2 regions of the Arthrobacter nitrophenolicus genome follow, and region 1 is predicted to be linked to the other one. Evidence: riboswitches for the same ligand, from Rfam matches in the RefSeq annotation. Region 1 holds a riboswitch; the other holds the start of a gene.
What was found. Region 1 has a riboswitch for thiamine pyrophosphate ahead of thiO (glycine oxidase ThiO). Riboswitches for the same ligand answer to the same signal wherever they lie in the genome.
Positions count from the first base shown of each region.

Region 2: another riboswitch for thiamine pyrophosphate. It lies ahead of ACJJV6_RS06630 (ECF transporter S component); the one in region 1 lies ahead of thiO (glycine oxidase ThiO).

Region 1 covers NZ_CP174504.1:231,181-238,946, reverse strand. Annotated here, with positions in the region: gene ACJJV6_RS01065 (PHP domain-containing protein) at 1-355, shown strand, start outside; gene ACJJV6_RS01060 (hypothetical protein) at 456-815, shown strand; gene ACJJV6_RS01055 (site-specific DNA-methyltransferase) at 863-1,756, opposite strand; gene ACJJV6_RS01050 (DEAD/DEAH box helicase) at 1,765-3,438, opposite strand; gene ACJJV6_RS01045 (RNB domain-containing ribonuclease) at 3,740-5,251, opposite strand; gene thiE (thiamine phosphate synthase) at 5,365-6,096, opposite strand; TPP riboswitch at 6,124-6,242, shown strand; gene thiO (glycine oxidase ThiO) at 6,235-7,554, shown strand; gene thiS (sulfur carrier protein ThiS) at 7,551-7,766, shown strand, end outside.
Region 2 covers NZ_CP174504.1:1,402,198-1,409,963, reverse strand. Annotated here, with positions in the region: partial or broken gene ACJJV6_RS06660 (hypothetical protein) at 1-1,416, opposite strand, end outside; gene ACJJV6_RS06655 (CDGSH iron-sulfur domain-containing protein) at 1,484-1,696, opposite strand; gene ACJJV6_RS06650 (iron-containing redox enzyme family protein) at 1,723-2,778, opposite strand; gene ACJJV6_RS06645 (DUF4383 domain-containing protein) at 2,840-3,298, opposite strand; gene ACJJV6_RS06640 (hypothetical protein) at 3,410-3,616, opposite strand; gene ACJJV6_RS06635 (heme-degrading domain-containing protein) at 3,613-4,164, opposite strand; TPP riboswitch at 4,245-4,381, shown strand; gene ACJJV6_RS06630 (ECF transporter S component) at 4,440-5,063, shown strand; gene ACJJV6_RS06625 (ABC transporter ATP-binding protein) at 5,063-6,616, shown strand; gene ACJJV6_RS06620 (energy-coupling factor transporter transmembrane component T family protein) at 6,648-7,448, shown strand; gene ACJJV6_RS06615 (hypothetical protein) at 7,445-7,766, opposite strand, start outside.

The sequences.
Region 1 (7,766 bases):
CCCCGCCACCGCCGTCGAGCTCGTCCGCGCCGCCGGCGGCGTGCCTGTCTTTGCCCATCCGGTGGCGACCGCGCGGGGCAGGACGGTGGGGGAGCGCACCTACCGGGAAATGATCGACGCCGGCCTGGCTGGCCTGGAGATCGACCACCGGGACAACCCGGAGGAAGGGCGGGCCTTCCTCCGGCGGCTCGCCGCGAAGCACGACCTGCTGGTAACGGGTTCCTCCGACTACCACGGCACCGGCAAACCCAACCTGCTGGGCGAGAACCTCACGTCCCGGGAAGCCTTGGCCAGGATCGAGGAACTGGGCACGGGGACCGCCGTTGTGCGGGGAAGCTCCGCGCACCTTGACTAATGGTCCCGCCTGAGTAGTCTTTCGCTTGCCGGGGTGGCTTTCGGTGCCAAAAAAGGTCTCGTCACCATGCAATATTTCGTACGGTAGACGGAGAAGAATCATGTTCAGGAAATCACTTGCCGCGGCTGGTCTGGCCGTCGTTTTCATGTTTGTCCCCACCGCAGCCAATGCGCTGGACTGTGCCAACGTCAGCCGGTCGGCCTACACGGGCAGCGACTACGTGTTCATACCCGGCCCCGACATCCACGTCCATGTGCAGGGCAACTGGGCTTACGTGCTGGAAGCTGGTGCCTGGGTGTTCCTGCCCCCGGGAACCGTCCCGGAAGGCGCAGGCGACGACGGCAATTTCCAGAACGGCGAGGGCTATGCCCTGTTGGTCAACGCCATCTGCGAATCCAGCGGAGCCGTCCTGGACAACCGCCAGGGGGACCACGGAATCCAGCTGCTGGAAACCTGCTAGCGGAACCGCAGGCGCAATAAGCCGCAGCAGGTGTCCTTAACGGCCCCCTACAAGGACACCTGCGCGGCAGGGTGGGGTGGGAACGACGCGAGGGTGGCGTGTGCGCCCAGCCGCCTTGCCATGATGTCCACCGCGGGCTGGTTCTGGTCCACGCAGACGAATTTGCGGCCCAGCTTGGCCGCCACCGCGCCGAGGGTGCCGGAGCCGGCGAAGAAGTCCAGGCACCAGTCGCCTGGCCTGCTTGACGCGGCGACGACGCGCCGGACCAGTCCCTCCGGCTTCTGCGTGGGGTAGCCGGTTTTTTCCTTGCCGGTGGGGGAGACGATGGTGTGCCACCAGACGTCCGTGGGCAGCTTGCCGAGTTCCCGCTTGGCGGGAGTGACCAGGCCGGGGGCCATGTAGGGTTCCCTGTCCACTTCGGCGCTGTCGAAGTGGTACTTGGCGGGGTTCTTGACGTAAACGAGGATATTGTCGTGCTTGGTGGGCCAGCGGTTCTTGGCGCGGGCGCCGTAGTCGTAGGCCCAGATGATCTCGTTCAGGAAGCATTCCCGGCCGAAGATGGCATCGAGCATCACCTTGGCGTAGTGGACCTCTCGGTAGTCCAGGTGCAGGTACAGCGTCCCGTCCTCCGCCAGCAGGCGCCACGCCTCGACGAGCCGCGGTTCCAGGAAGGACCAGTAGTCGCTGAACGCGTCATCGTAGCGGTGCAGGGCACCTTTGATGGTGTCGTAGGAGCGACCCTTGAAGCCGACGCGGTCGCCGCTGCCCTCGGCATTGGCCACCATCCTGGTTTCCTGGCGCCGCTGTGGCCTGCCTGTATTGAAGGGCGGATCCACATAAATCAGTGTGAAGGCGCCGTCCGGCAGCGTGGGGAGGTACTCCGCGTTGTCCGCGTGCACCACCAGGCTGCCGCCGTCCGGCGCCCAAACAGTGTCAGTCATCGGGGCAGTTAGCCCTCGGCGCCCGGCTGTGTGCCCTTGTCAGTGCCGGCAACCACTTCGCCGTTGCGGCGCCGGGTGCGGGTACGGGTGCGGCGCGCACGCGTGGGCTGCTCGCCGTCGTTCTGTCCGGCCTCGCCGGCAGGCGCAGATGCGGCCGCCGGGCCTGACGTACGACGGCGGCGCTCACCGGAGCGGCCTGCGGACTCGCCGCCGCGGCCATCTTCGCGGCTGCCGGAATCCCGGCGTCCACGGCCGGCGCGTTCACGGCCGTCCCCGCGGCCGCCGCGGCTGCTGTTCTTCTTCCCGGTTTCGCCCAGGTCTTCGAGGATCTCGGCGTCCACACCGGCCAGGGTGCGCTTGTCCCGCGGGAGGCGGCCCTTGGTGCCCTCGGGAATGTCCAGGTCCGTGAAGAGGTGGGGCGAGGAGGAGTAGGTTTCCACCGGCTCGGGAACGTTGAGGCCCAGGGCCTTGTTGATCAGGGCCCAGCGGGGAACGTCGTCCCAGTCCACGAAGGTGACGGCCGTCCCCTTGTTGCCGGCGCGGCCGGTGCGGCCCACCCGGTGCAGGTAGATCTTTTCGTCTTCGACGCACTGGTAGTTGATGACGTGCGTGACGTCCTCCACGTCGATGCCGCGGGCCGCGACGTCGGTGGCCACCAGGACGTCCACCTTGTTGTTGCGGAAGGCGCGCAGGGCCTGCTCCCGGGCACCCTGGCCCAGGTCGCCGTGGATGGCGGCGGCGGCGAACCCGCGGTCCACCAGTTCCTCTGCCACCTTCGCGGCGGTGCGCTTGGTCTTGGTGAAGATGATGGTGCGGCCGCGGCCCCTGGCCTGCAGGATGCGGGCCACCACCTCGGTCTTGTCCATGCTGTGCGCACGGTAGATGAGCTGCCGGATGTCGCGCTTGGTCAGGCCCTCGTCGTCCGGGTCTGCGGCGCGGATGTGGGTGGGCTGGGTCATGTAGCGCCGTGCCATGGCGATGACCGGGCCGGGCATGGTGGCGGAGAACAGCAGCGTCTGCCGGACAGCGGGGGTGGCCGCGATCAGGGTCTCGACGTCGGGCAGGAACCCGAGGTCCAGCATTTCGTCGGCCTCGTCCAGGACCACGATCTTGACGTTCTTGAGGCTCAGGTGCTTCTGCTTGTACAGGTCGATGAGGCGCCCGGGGGTGCCCACCACAACCTCCACGCCCTGCTTCAGCGCTTCCACCTGCGGCTCGTAGGCGCGGCCGCCGTAGATGGTGGCGATGCGGGCGTTGCGTTTGCGGGATGCGGTCTGCAGGTCATTGGCCACCTGCACTGCCAGTTCGCGGGTGGGGACGATCACCAGGGCCTGCGGTGCGCCCGGTACGGCGAGCTTCGCGTAGCCTGGGTCGTCCTGGCCGATGACGCGCTGCAGGGCGGGAATGCCGAAGCCGAGGGTCTTGCCGGTGCCGGTCTTGGCCTGTCCGATGATGTCGTGGCCGGACAATGCCACCGGCAGGGTCATGGCCTGGATGGGGAAGGGGTGCGTGATGCCGGCGTCGGCCAGCGATTCCACGATGTCCTCGCGGACGTTGTAGTCGGCGAAGGACTTTTCCGCGATTTCGTGCGGCTTCTCGTCCGAGATGATGGTCTCTTCCGGCTCAATGGTCTCGGTGCCGGTCTCGTCCGTCAGAAGCTGGTGGGTATGCAATTCACTCACAGGGAGTTTCCTTATTCATTTGGGCATTGGCGCTGCCTGCTCAACGGGCCGGCCGGCAGGCCGGTCCGGAGCACGCTCGGGCGCACAAGCAATTCCAGTGGAAGCCGATCGCGGGCTATCTAAATGCTGGCACTGGTGACCAGCGGGCAAATCTCAAGATCGCGTAGGGGCGGGCTTGTTGGTTTCAAATCAAGGAAATCAACGACCGGGCATCCATTTCTACTTCTCCAGTCTAGCCGTACAAGGCCGCAATACCGGCTTTTGCACCCCCGGAGGCGGGTATGCGGGCCCGCAGCGGACCTCAGCCGACCAGTTCGAAGTGGACCTCACGGGTTGCGATGTTGGACGAAAGCAGGCGGACGCGGACCTTGGTGCCGGACTCCAGGTCGCCTGCGCAGCGGGCCGTGACGGCAGGTTCAGCCACCTGGATGATGCCGGAACCGCCATTGCCGTTGCCGTTCTTGCCGTTTCCGTTCCTGCCGATTCCGTTCCTGCCGTTGTTGCCATTGCCGTTGTCTTTTTGCGGCTTCGACCCGGAGATCACGATGGCATCAAACTCCTGGCCAATGTGGTTGACCAGCAGCGCGGCCTCCACGGTGTCCAGCGCCATCCGCTCCATCCGGGACGCCAGCTGGTCCGATCCCGCCATGATCTCGGGAAGCGACGGAAGGGCCTCACGCGCCCAGCCGGGAACGTTGCCGCCATTGCTGAGGGCCTCGCAGATCACCAGCACGAAGCGGTCCACCAGCCGCCGCAGGGGAGCGGTGGTGTGCGCGTAGGCCGCACCGATGGCGGCCTGGATGGCGGCCTCCGGGACGCTGCCGTCAAAAGCTGTATAGGAGGCGCCGCGGAACAGCATCCCCGCCGAGTGCATGATGGCGAGCTGCCGCGGTTCGGTCGGGTCCAGGCTGCGCAAGTACTCGCCATAGCTGACCTCGCCGTCCCACGGCTTTCCCAGCGCCTCGGTCTGGAGTTTGAAGTGGTTCAGGGAGCGTTCGTCCGGCGCGGGCATGGTCCGGAGGATGCCCACTTGCCCGTCCAGCATGATCTGCGCAGCGGCCATGCCCGTCATCAGCGAGATCTGCGCGTTCCAGTCCTCCACGGGCAGCTGCGGCGCGGCAGCGATGCGGTAGCCACCGTCGGGGAGCTGGACGATCTCCTGCTCCGGCATGTTCAGGCTGGCGCCGTCACGGGCACGTTCCAGCTCCACGCGCTTGAGCCCAACCTCTTTCAGCAGCTGCAGGACTGGGGATGCGCCGCCTGCGTCCAGTTGGGCCTGCGCGCCTCTGTAGCTCAGCTTGGCGCGGCTGCGCATCCGTGCCCGCCTGACGGAGGCCGAGGTGACATCGGCGTTGCCGTCCAGGCGGAAGTCCCAGACGAAGGCCGGGCACTCCTGGCCGGGCAGCAGGCTCCCTGCCCCTTCGCTGATGACCTCCGGATGCAGCGGAATCCGGCCGTCGGGGGCATAGAAGGTCTGCCCGCGGCGGCGCGTTTCCTGGTCCAGCGGTCCGCCCGGCTTCACGAACGCCGGAACGTCGGCGATGGCGTACAGCACGTGGTAGCCGCCGCCGTCGGCCTCTATGAACAACGCCTGGTCCAAATCCGTAGACGATGCCGGATCGATGGTGACGAAATCGACGCCGGTCAGGTCATGGGACGGAAGCTCCAGCGCAGCCACGGCCGCCTCGGCGTCACGGACCGCATGCTCGGGGTACGGCCCGGGAAGCTCGAGCTCGCTCCGCAGCGCGCCCAGGGCCTCTTCCAGCGCATTGTTGTGCTCGTGGACGTTGGGAGCCAGCCGATGGTGTGACACGAAAATCAGCCTAGCCCGAAGACCGCCGATTATGCAGGCCATCGGCGGGATGGACGGCAGGGCCGTGTTGCCCCGCGGACAGTTCAGGACCCGCCAGTTCAGGACCCGCCAGTTCAGGAGCCGGCAGCATCCAGAGCGGCCAGGAGTGAGGCCGCCGCTGCGGCGGGGTCCGCCGCTTCGGTGATGGCCCGCACCACCACAATCCTCCGGGCTCCCGCTGCCACCACCTCGCTGACGTTGGAGTGGTCGATGCCGCCGATGGCGAACCACGGCACCTCGTTAGCGGCTTTGGCGGTGGCTGCCGCAGCGTATTTCACCAGGTCGGGTCCCACGGCGGCCCGACCCGGTTTGGTGGGGGTGGCCCAGACCGGCCCCACGCAGAAGTAGTCCAGCCCGGCAGGTCCGGCCGTGGCAACGAGGGCCGCATCCACCTGGTCCGGAGTGTGGCTGGAGAGTCCAATGGCGGCGTTGCCGTTCAGCAAGGTGCGGGCCGCGGGCAGGGGGAGGTCCTTTTGGCCGATGTGGAACACCGGAGCGCCGGACAACACGGCGATGTCGGCGCGGTCGTTCACTGCCCACAGCCTGCCATGGCGCTGCGCGGCTTCCTTCAGGACGGCCAGCAGTTCCAGTTCCTCGGCAGCCTCGATGGCCTTGTCGCGGAGCTGGATGATATCCACTCCGCCGGCGAACGCGGCATCCACGAACTCCGCGAAGTCGCCGCGGTCACGGCGGGCGTCAGTACAGAGGTAGAGGCGGGCAGTCTTGAGCCCGGCGGTTCCCCCGGCGGTGGTGAAGGCATCGGTTGCGGAGGCGCCGGCAGCGGCAGGGGAGTGGGACACATTCATGGCTGCAAGCCTAGTTCCTCTACACTTGCCTCGTACTGCGGGAGCCTGCGGCAGCTGTCATAAAGCGCCGGGCTGAGAGGGCGTCAGAGCCGACCGCTTGACCTGATCCGGGTAATGCCGGCGTAGGGAAGGAGACACATGGGCACCCCCAACACGGCACCCCCGCAACCCACCAACGGCACCGCCAGGGCCGACGTCGCGGTCATTGGCGGCGGAGTTGTGGGCCACGTGATCGCCTGGGAGGCACTGCGCTCGGGCCGCAGCGTCGCGCTGATCGATGACGCACCCGGCAGCGGCGCCAGCTGGGCCGCCGCAGGGATGCTGGCGCCGGTGAGCGAGCTGCACTACCAGGAAGAGGACCTCCTCGACCTGATGCTCGCATCCTCGGCCCGGTGGCCCGGTTTTATCGCCGACCTGGCCGCTGCGTCCGGCGAAAGGACCGGATACCTGACGACGCCGACCCTCGCCGTGGGTGCCGACGCCGCCGACCGCCGGGCCTTGATGGATTTGCGCGCGGTCCAGCAGGCCAACGGCCTGGCTGTTGAGCCTTTGACCGTCCGCGAGGCGCGGCGGCGGGAACCGTTGCTGAGCCCCGCCATCGCCTGCGCACTTGACACCCCCGCCGACCACCAGGTGGATCCCAGGCGCCTGGTGTCCTGCCTTCGCAACGCCCTGGCGGGGGAAACTGCCCGCAGCGGCCGCGCAGCTGCGGGTGCAGTGGATGGGTATGCCGTGCCGGACAGGGCCGTTGGACTGCTGTGGGCTGATGGCACTGTTGCGGGAGTCCGGCTTGCCGGCGGCGGTACAGTCCTGGCCGGAGAAACCGTGGTGGCCAACGGACTGGATGCCGCTGCGCTGGCGGACCTGCCTGAGGGCCTGCACCTGCCGCTGCGGCCGGTGCACGGGGACATCCTCCGGCTCGCCGTACCGCAGCACCTCCAGCCGCTGGTCACGGCCACCGTACGCGGACTGGTCCGCGGTGTACCCGTGTACATCGTCCCCCGGGAGGACGGGACGGTGGTGATCGGAGCCACCCAGCGTGAGGATGCCCCCGCCAGGGGCGTTGCAGCCCCACAAGCTGCCCGGTCCGCTGCCGGAACGGTATCCGCCGGCGGTGTCCACCAGCTCCTCCGGGACGCGCAGGTCCTGGTCCCCGCCGTCGCCGAGCTGGAATTGCTGGAGTGTACGGCGCGGGCCCGGCCGGCGACCCCGGACAACGCCCCGCTCCTGGGCAGGGTGCCCGCCGCTCCAGGCTCCATCCCGGGCGGGCACATCGCGGGCCTGGTCATCGCCACCGGATTCTTCCGGCACGGCGTCCTCCTGTCACCCGCAGCCGGTGCCATCTGCCGGGACCTGATGGACGGCACAACGGACCCCCGCTGGGAGCCGTTCAACCCTGGCCGCTTCTCCGGCCGCGAATCCTCCGCTGCAAGCGTCAACATCAAGGAGACAGCATGAACATCACCCTGAACGGAAACCACCATACGGTGGCTGAGGGGGCGTCCATCACCACGCTCGTCAGCCAGGTCACCGGCCGCACCGTGGGGGCTGACGGCCAGGCCAACGACGGGAACAGGCTGGGCGTCGCCGTGGCGCACAACGCACAGGTGGTTCCCCGGAGCCAATGGTTCTCAACGGCGCTCGCCGACGGTGACGACGTCGAGCTTGTC
Region 2 (7,766 bases), 1.2 Mb from region 1:
CGGCTGCTGCCAGATGAGGAACGTGCCGATGGGGCTGGGGCTCTCGCGCCCGTCCGGGCCCACCTGCTTGGGCCAGCGGACGCCGTCGAACCCCTGGGCCTTCGCTGTCTGCCGGGCGGGCTCCAGGATGGAGGCGTACCAGCGCAGCGCGGGCAGCAGGAGTTCGGTCCGGTCCCAGGCCGCGAAGTGGGCTGCATGCCACCAGTGCATCTCCAGGTGGAATCGTCCGCGCCAGGAATTGCAGACCAGTCCTGTTTCCTGGGGCGGCAATGAGCCGGAGCAGTTGATGGCGGTGAGGTACTGGGAAAGGACCGCCCGGCGTTCGATCTCCGCCGCGCGTGGATCGTCCGGTGCGGAAAGTTCGACGGCGGCGCCGGACTTCCAGAATTCCGGCCACGCCGTGCGGGAGGCCCGGATGACGGCGGTGCCGGCCCCGGACTTCTGCGGTGCGCCATCCCCGCCGCCGGTGTTTCCGGTACGCCTGGCGCTTCCGATGCCCCCGGTGCCGCGGGGCTGGCAGTCACCCGTACCGGTGCTGGTGAAGTGGACACTGAAATCCAGGACCTGCTGTCCGGCCGCAGCCCGGACCAGGACGGTGTGCGGGCCGGTCTGCTCCAGCTCCATGCCGCTGCCCATGACCTGCACCCGGTAGGCCGACCCGTCCAGGTCCCGGGTGATGACCCAGTTCCGCCCGCCGCCGGCAGCCTGCCGCTCCGCCAGCGTGGTGGTGTGGGCGTCGGGGCGGGACCAGTCGGCAGCGTTGTGCCAGGCACCGGAGCCGTACGGGAAGGCCAGTGAGACGGCCAGGCCGTGCTGCAGGGCGGCAGATTCGATCTTGAAGCCGAGTTCGTCCCTGCCGGGGTGGCAGGCGGTGCACACTGTCACCGGATGCCCCTGCAGCCTGAAATTGCTGGTGGCCGTGCCGGTCCAGAGGTCAAGGACCTGGCTGGTGTTGGAGATGTCGTCCGCTGCCAGCTCCGGGTTTCCGCGCGCCGGCAGGACGAAGCCGATCCGCCCCAGGTCCAGCCGGTGCGGGTTGGCCCGCAGCCAGGCCTCGCTGTCCGACGCACCGGTGTCCCGCCCGTCCACGATGCCGCCCACCATGTCCACGTACGGCACCGGGCCCCGGGGCGAATCGTAAAGGACGGTGGATCCGGCCAGCGTGTAGTCCTGCCCGGGCGGAATGGAATGCCAGCCCCACTGCGACTGGGTACCGAGCAGGGTGCCTGGCGGAAGCCCGTCCCGTGCGGCCACCGGGTACCGGGCGGGCAGGGACTGCAGGCCTGTCAGGTCCATGGTGAAGCAGAATTCCCCGTTGCCTACGGAAATGGGGCTGCGGGGATCAATGGTGCGCTGCTCCACGTTGTGGCGGCGCACCAGGGTTTCGCGGTCGATGACTGCCTGTTGGCTGTGCAAGTGCGCACGCTCCTCGGATCAGAAAACGCTTTCCGAGAATCCATCCTTGTGCGCTGCCCCGTGGGTGTCAACCACGTGGGTCCGTCCGGAACTTGATCATTTTGTGGGTGCCGTCGCAGTAAGGCTTGATCGCTGAAGCCCCGCACCGGCACAGGGCCACCGTCTTCCGTTCGCGGGGGACCGGCTCTCCTGAGGGCGTGACGATCTCGAAGTCCCCCCGCACGATGAGTGGCCCGTCCGGGCACACCACGATGGAACTCTCGGGCTGGTCCTGGTCCATGGCGGCTCCTCCGCCTGCAGGGGCGGTCATGCTGCCACGGGCATTGCCGCCCTGAGCGAGGAGCGGCCGTTTTCCCAGGACTCAAGAAGGTGGGCGGAAAGCCTGATGTCAATGGCCATGACCGCCGTTGCCCCGAACAGGACGTCATCCAGCAGTTCCGGCTCGGCTTCCACCAGCCCGCCGGCAAGGTCGCGGCCCGCGATCTGCTCGTGGACCGCATCGGCTTCCACATGTTCGTCGAAGTAGTGGGTGACGCCGGCATCGAAGCCGTGGCGGCGGAAGCCGTTGCCGTAGAACCGGTTGGGCTGCGAAGACGTCATCTCATAAATGGCCAGGTGCCCGATGATGGCGCCGCGGAGGCGCCGGTTCAGCCCGCACAGGGACATCAGGTTGACGGCCGCCAGGGAAACCGCCGGAACGGTATCGACGTACGCGCCGTAGGAGTCATCCATCCCCAGCCCCCGCATGGTCCGGGCGAACAGGGCGCTGTGCATCCGGTCCGGACGTCCGCCGCCGTACTCGTCCGCCTGGATTTCCACCAGCGCCGCCTTGGCCCGGCCGCTGAGGCGGGGGATCGCCCACGTGTGCGGATCCGCCTCCTTCAGCTGGTACACGGACTTATGGATCAGGAACTCCTTGAGCTGGTCAAGGCTGGCCTTCCTGGCCACATAGCGGGAGACGCTGGGGCCGGTGTCCCTGCCGGCAAGGCCGAACAGCACATCTGCCACTGCGTCGCTGGTGAGGTCGGCGGCAGCCGGAAGGTCCAGCTCTCCGGCGGCGTCGCCGGCTGCCGCGCGAAGGGCCGCCTCAAACGGCTTTTCCAGGGCCTGACGGACCTGGATCAGCCCGGCATCCCATTCCCACTCGTCCGTGACGCCGTCGAGGCCGGAGTAGTGCAGTTCGTACAGGCAGAAGAGGGCCAGCTGGGCATCGTCGTCGCCGATGATGTCCGCAGTTTCCGCCAGCCGGTTCAAGGTGAGCTCCCGCAGCCCGGCCAGGGCTTCGGCCGGGCCCGCCGGCGCACCCGCCAGGACGTCGAGCAGCATGCCGCTGATGGGGCCTCGGGGTTCCGGGATTCGCATGGGATGCTCCTTGGTTTCGGGTTGTGGCGGTGCCGTCTGCGCTGGCGGCAGGTGGGTCAGGTCAGGATTTCCGGCTGCCCGCCGGGGTGGTCCGTGGCGAGAGGAGGACGGCAATGACGATCATGGCCAGCCCCAGAATGAGGTGGAGCCAGTTGTCCGCATAGTTTTCGGGGATGAAGTTGGCGGGGGTCTCGTCCCCGATGAGCAGGCCGTACAGCCACAGGACCAGGTAGATGACGCCGCCGTACGTGAGGAAGTTCCGGGCCTGCCGGTGGGTGCGTGCCATGAACAGTCCGGCGGCGCCGAACAGGAGGTGGACAAGGTTGTGGAGGACGGACACCTGGAATATGCCCAGCAGCAGGGCCCCCGAGCCGGGTCCGGCGAAGCCAAGGGAGCCATAGTTGCTGGTAATGCCCGGAACGAACCCAAGGGTGCCGGCGAACAGGAAGACGCCGGCAACGCCCAGCGCGGACCACTGCAGTGCGGTCCGGACGCCGGGTGGACGGGTGCTGACTGCCATGTCCTGGACTCCTCGTACGCGGTGGAAACAACATAGTAAGCATGATTACTAATAAAAGCTAAGCAAGCTTGGTTTCCGCGCCCGGAGCTAAGGCCGGTCAGGATGTTCCCGTCAGGCCGGTCCGGTCCAGGTGTAGGGGTTCGGGTGGTGCCCGCCGCTGCGGGCCTGGTCGTACCCCTGCTGCCATGCCTTGCCGACGGCGGACACCAGCTCGGCCAGCAGGGGATAGTAGGGATGGTCCGGGCCGATAAAGATCATCTCGTCCTCCGCCCTGTCCACCGCCGCCCGGACGGGGTTGTCAGCGGGATTGCCGGTCATGGTGCCCCGTCAGCCCCGGCGGACCGCAACACCTCACGCATGGCCTCCACCACCAGGTCATGGTCCTGCACCTGCGGCAGTCCGGATACGGTGACGGTGGCAACTGCCCCCACCCCCGTTACGTAAACGGGGATAGAGCCGCCGTGGGCCGCATAGCGGCTCTGGTCGAACCAGCCTTCGTCCTCGATCCGGCCTCCGCGCAGGCGCCCGCGAAGCCCTACCAGCAGGGAGGGCACCTCGTACCGCGCAGCGGTCCGTTGCTTCGCCCGGATCCAGTGCTCGTTGTCCGGCGTGGCGCCCGGCAGTGCCACATGGAACAGCACCTGTTCACCCTTGGTGATGTCGATCGCGATGGGCAGGCTGCGCTCCTTGCCCAGCTCCACCAGGAGGAGGCCAAGGTTGAGCGCGTCATCCATCGAGAAGCCCGGGAACTGGAGTTCGTGGATTTCACCCTCGATGCGGCCGATGAGGGCCTGCAGGGATCCCTCCGGCTGGGCGTCCTCGGAGTCCGGGTCGAACTCGGTCACATGCGGCTCATTGGCGGTCATGGCCCACAATCTACCCCTGTCCAGGTGTAAACTGGACCACGCCCAACAGGGCAATCCAACGCATCATCCAAGCAAGCAACACATAACGACAGGGGAGCGCCGCCGTCGGACCTGGCAAGGCCGGGAACCGCAGGTGGGCGCTGAGAGTGCGGACAGCCGCAGACCCTCGAACCTGATCCGGTTAGTACCGGCGCAAGGGAGTCGAGTTCTCGAAGTCCGGCAGCGGCGAAGTGCCGACTGCCGTGCTTTCCCCTCCTGTTTCCCAGGAGGATTCCATGAGCACTGCAGCAATCAAGAAGACCACCAGCAAGTCCTGGCGCGTCGTGGACATCGTGGTGGCGGCCCTGATCGCCATCGCCGGCGGCGTCATCTTCTGGGCCTGGTCCCAGGGCGCGGCCGCGGTGTCCGGCCCCATGAACGCCGTCTACCCGCCCCTGACCGGCCTGATCGCCGGCGGCTGGATGATCCCGGCCGTGCTGGGCATGCTGATCATCCGCAAGCCCGGCGCAGCCCTGTTCTGCGAGACGGTCGCAGCCACCGGTGAGCTCCTTATGGGCTCGCAGTACGGCGCGTCCGTGCTGTTCTCCGGCTTCGTCCAGGGCCTTGGCGCCGAAATCATCTTCGCGATCTTTGTCTACAAGAAGTTCAACCTGCCGGTGGCGCTGCTGGCAGGTGCTGCCGCAGGCCTGTTCTGCGGCCTGAACGACTCCTTCGCCCCGTGGGGATGGAACATCGCGTACGCCGGCGGCGACAAGCTGGCCTACATCATCTTTACCGCCATCTCCGGCGCGATCATCGCCGGTGCCCTGTCCTGGATCGCCACCCGCGGCCTGGCCAGGACCGGCGTCCTGAGCTCCTTCGCTTCCCGCAAGGCGGCAACGGAGCCCGTCTTCTCCTGATGCAGGCACCCAACCACCACGGCGCGGCCGGGGCGGTGCGGCCGGCCGCAGTCACGGCGCGTGGCTGGGGCTGGCGGCACGCCGGGCGCGCCAAGCCCGCCGTCCACGCCCTTGACCTGGACATTCTGCCGGGGGAGCGCGTCCTGCTGCTCGGACCCTCGGGCGCAGGCAAGTCCACGCTCCTGCATGCCCTCGCGGGGGTCCTGGGCGACGTGAACGACGACGGCGAGGCCGGCGATTCCGACGAGTCCGGTTCGCTCCTGGTCGACGGCGGGTCCCCCCGCGGCCAGCGCGGCCGTGCCGGCCTGATGCAGCAGGACCCCGAAACCCAGGTGGTCCTCTCCAGGGTCGGGGACGACGTCGCCTTCGGCGCCGAGAACCTCGCCGTGCCCCGCGACGCCATCTGGACTCGCGTGCACGAGGCGCTTGCCGACGTCGGGCTGTCCCACCTGCCGCTGGACCATCCGACGTCGGCGCTGTCCGGCGGGCAGAAACAGCGGCTTGCGCTGGCAGGCATCCTGGCGATGCGGCCCGGGCTGATCCTGCTGGACGAACCCACGGCCAACCTTGACCCGGCAGGTGTGCTGGAGGTCCGGGACGCCGTGGCACGCTGCCTGGACAAAACCGGGGCCACGCTGGTGGTGGTGGAGCACCGGGTGTCGGTATGGAAGGACCTGGTGGACCGGATCGTAGTCCTGCGGCCGGGCTCTGCCGCCGACCCCGCTGTCCTCCTCGACGGTCCGCCGGACCGGGTCCTGGACGAGGCCCGCACCATGCTGGCGGCCGCCGGCGTATGGGTGCCCGGCTACGTTCCGGCCACCCGTCCCCGCGCGGGCGACGCCCGGCCGGGCGCCGGAGACCTGCTGCTGGCAGCGGAAAAAACGGCTGTGTCCCGGGAACGCCCGCGCCGCAGCGGGTTCCGGAAAATCCCGCCGGTTCCGGTGCAGGAAGACATCACCGCGCAGGTGCGGGCCGGGCAGGCGCTTGCCATCACCGGGCCCAACGGCGCCGGAAAGTCCACCTTTGCCCTGACCCTCGCGGGCCTGCTGGAGCCGGTCACGGGCAAAATCTCCGCAACAACAAACCTCAGCCGGGACGCCGGAATCGACCCCTTCCGCTGGAAGGCCGAGCAGCTGATCGAGCGGATCGGTACGGTGTTCCAGGAACCGGAGCACCAGTTCGTCACCGGCAGGGTGCGCGATGAACTGCTGTTTGGCCCGCGCCACCTGGGACATGGCGAGGACCGCGTTGACGAGCTGCTGGAACGGCTGAGGCTCACGCCGCTGGTGGACGCCAATCCCTACACCCTTTCCGGCGGGGAAAAGCGGCGGCTCTCGGTGGCCACCGTCCTGGCGGCCAGCCCGCAGGTCCTGGTCCTGGACGAGCCCACGTTCGGCCAGGACGCCAACACCTGGGCCGAACTGGCGTCCTTCCTCTCGGAGCTCCTGGACTCCGGAACGGCCGTGGTATCAGTGACCCACGATGCCGAGTTCACCGCCGCCCTGGGCGGAACCGAACTGAAGCTGGCGGCGGCGGAGAAGGTGGCCCTGTGAGAAAAGGTGGCGCTGTGAGAAAGGCTGACCTGTGAGGCAGGAACTGCACCTGCGCGGCAACAACGCCCTGCTGACCCGCGCCAACCCGCTCAGCAAGCTGGCCGCCGTCATCCTGATCACTGTGGTCCTGGCACTCTCCATCGACTGGGTGTCCGCCACGGTGGCGCTGGCCTTCGAAGTCCTGCTGTTCCCGCTTGCAGGGCTCACGCCCACGCTGCTCTGGCAGCGCGGCTGGCCGCTGATCCTTGCCGCCGCCGTGGGCGGCTGGAGCACCTCTATCCTGGCGCCGGACAGCGGACGGACGCTGATCGACGTCGGCATCTGGACCATGAGCGAAGGGTCCCTGGAGACGGGACTCGGGTTCATGCTCCGCGGCCTGGCCATCGCGCTGCCGGCGGTGCTGCTGATGAGCTGCACCGATCCGACGGACCTGGCAGACGCGCTGGCCCAGAAGGCGCGCCTGCCGCACCGGTTCGTGCTCGGCACGCTGGCCGCCATGCGCCTGGTGGGCATGCTGGCTGAGGAGTGGCAGACCATTGGCATGGCGCGGCGCGCACGGGGCGTGGGGTCACGGGGCAGCGTCCTGCAACGGGTGAAAGCCACGCTGGGGCAAAGCTTCGGCCTCCTGGTGCAGGCCATCCGGCGGGCGTCGAGGCTGGCAGTCACCATGGAGGCGCGCGGATTCGGCGGCGGGACCCGCACCTGGGCCCGCGCCTCAACGTACAGCGTGCTGGATGCGTGGGTGCTGGCGGGCGGGCTGCTCATGGCAGGACTCGCCGTGGTGGCCGCCGTGTCTGCCGGCACCTGGAACATGGTGTGGCTGGGAGGCTAGGGTTCCTGGGTGCACGAGTGGTTGTAGTCGAAGCCCCGCGCCACGAACTGGGTGAGGACCACCTTGCCGCCGCCCGTTAGCGGTTCCTTGAGGCATGCCCCGGCGGCCCGGTACGCGTTGCGGGCGCCAGCCAGCCAGCTCGGCAACGGGTACAGGTTACTGGTGCTGCTGACGCTGCCCACGATCCGGCCCCACTGCAGGGACGTGGAGTAGATGCCTACTCCCTTGACATTGATGCTGTGGAAGAAGTCCGTCATGCCCTCCAGGACCGCGCGGTTGGCGTCCTTGTCGCCGGACCAGCTGTTTTCGGTCTCCACA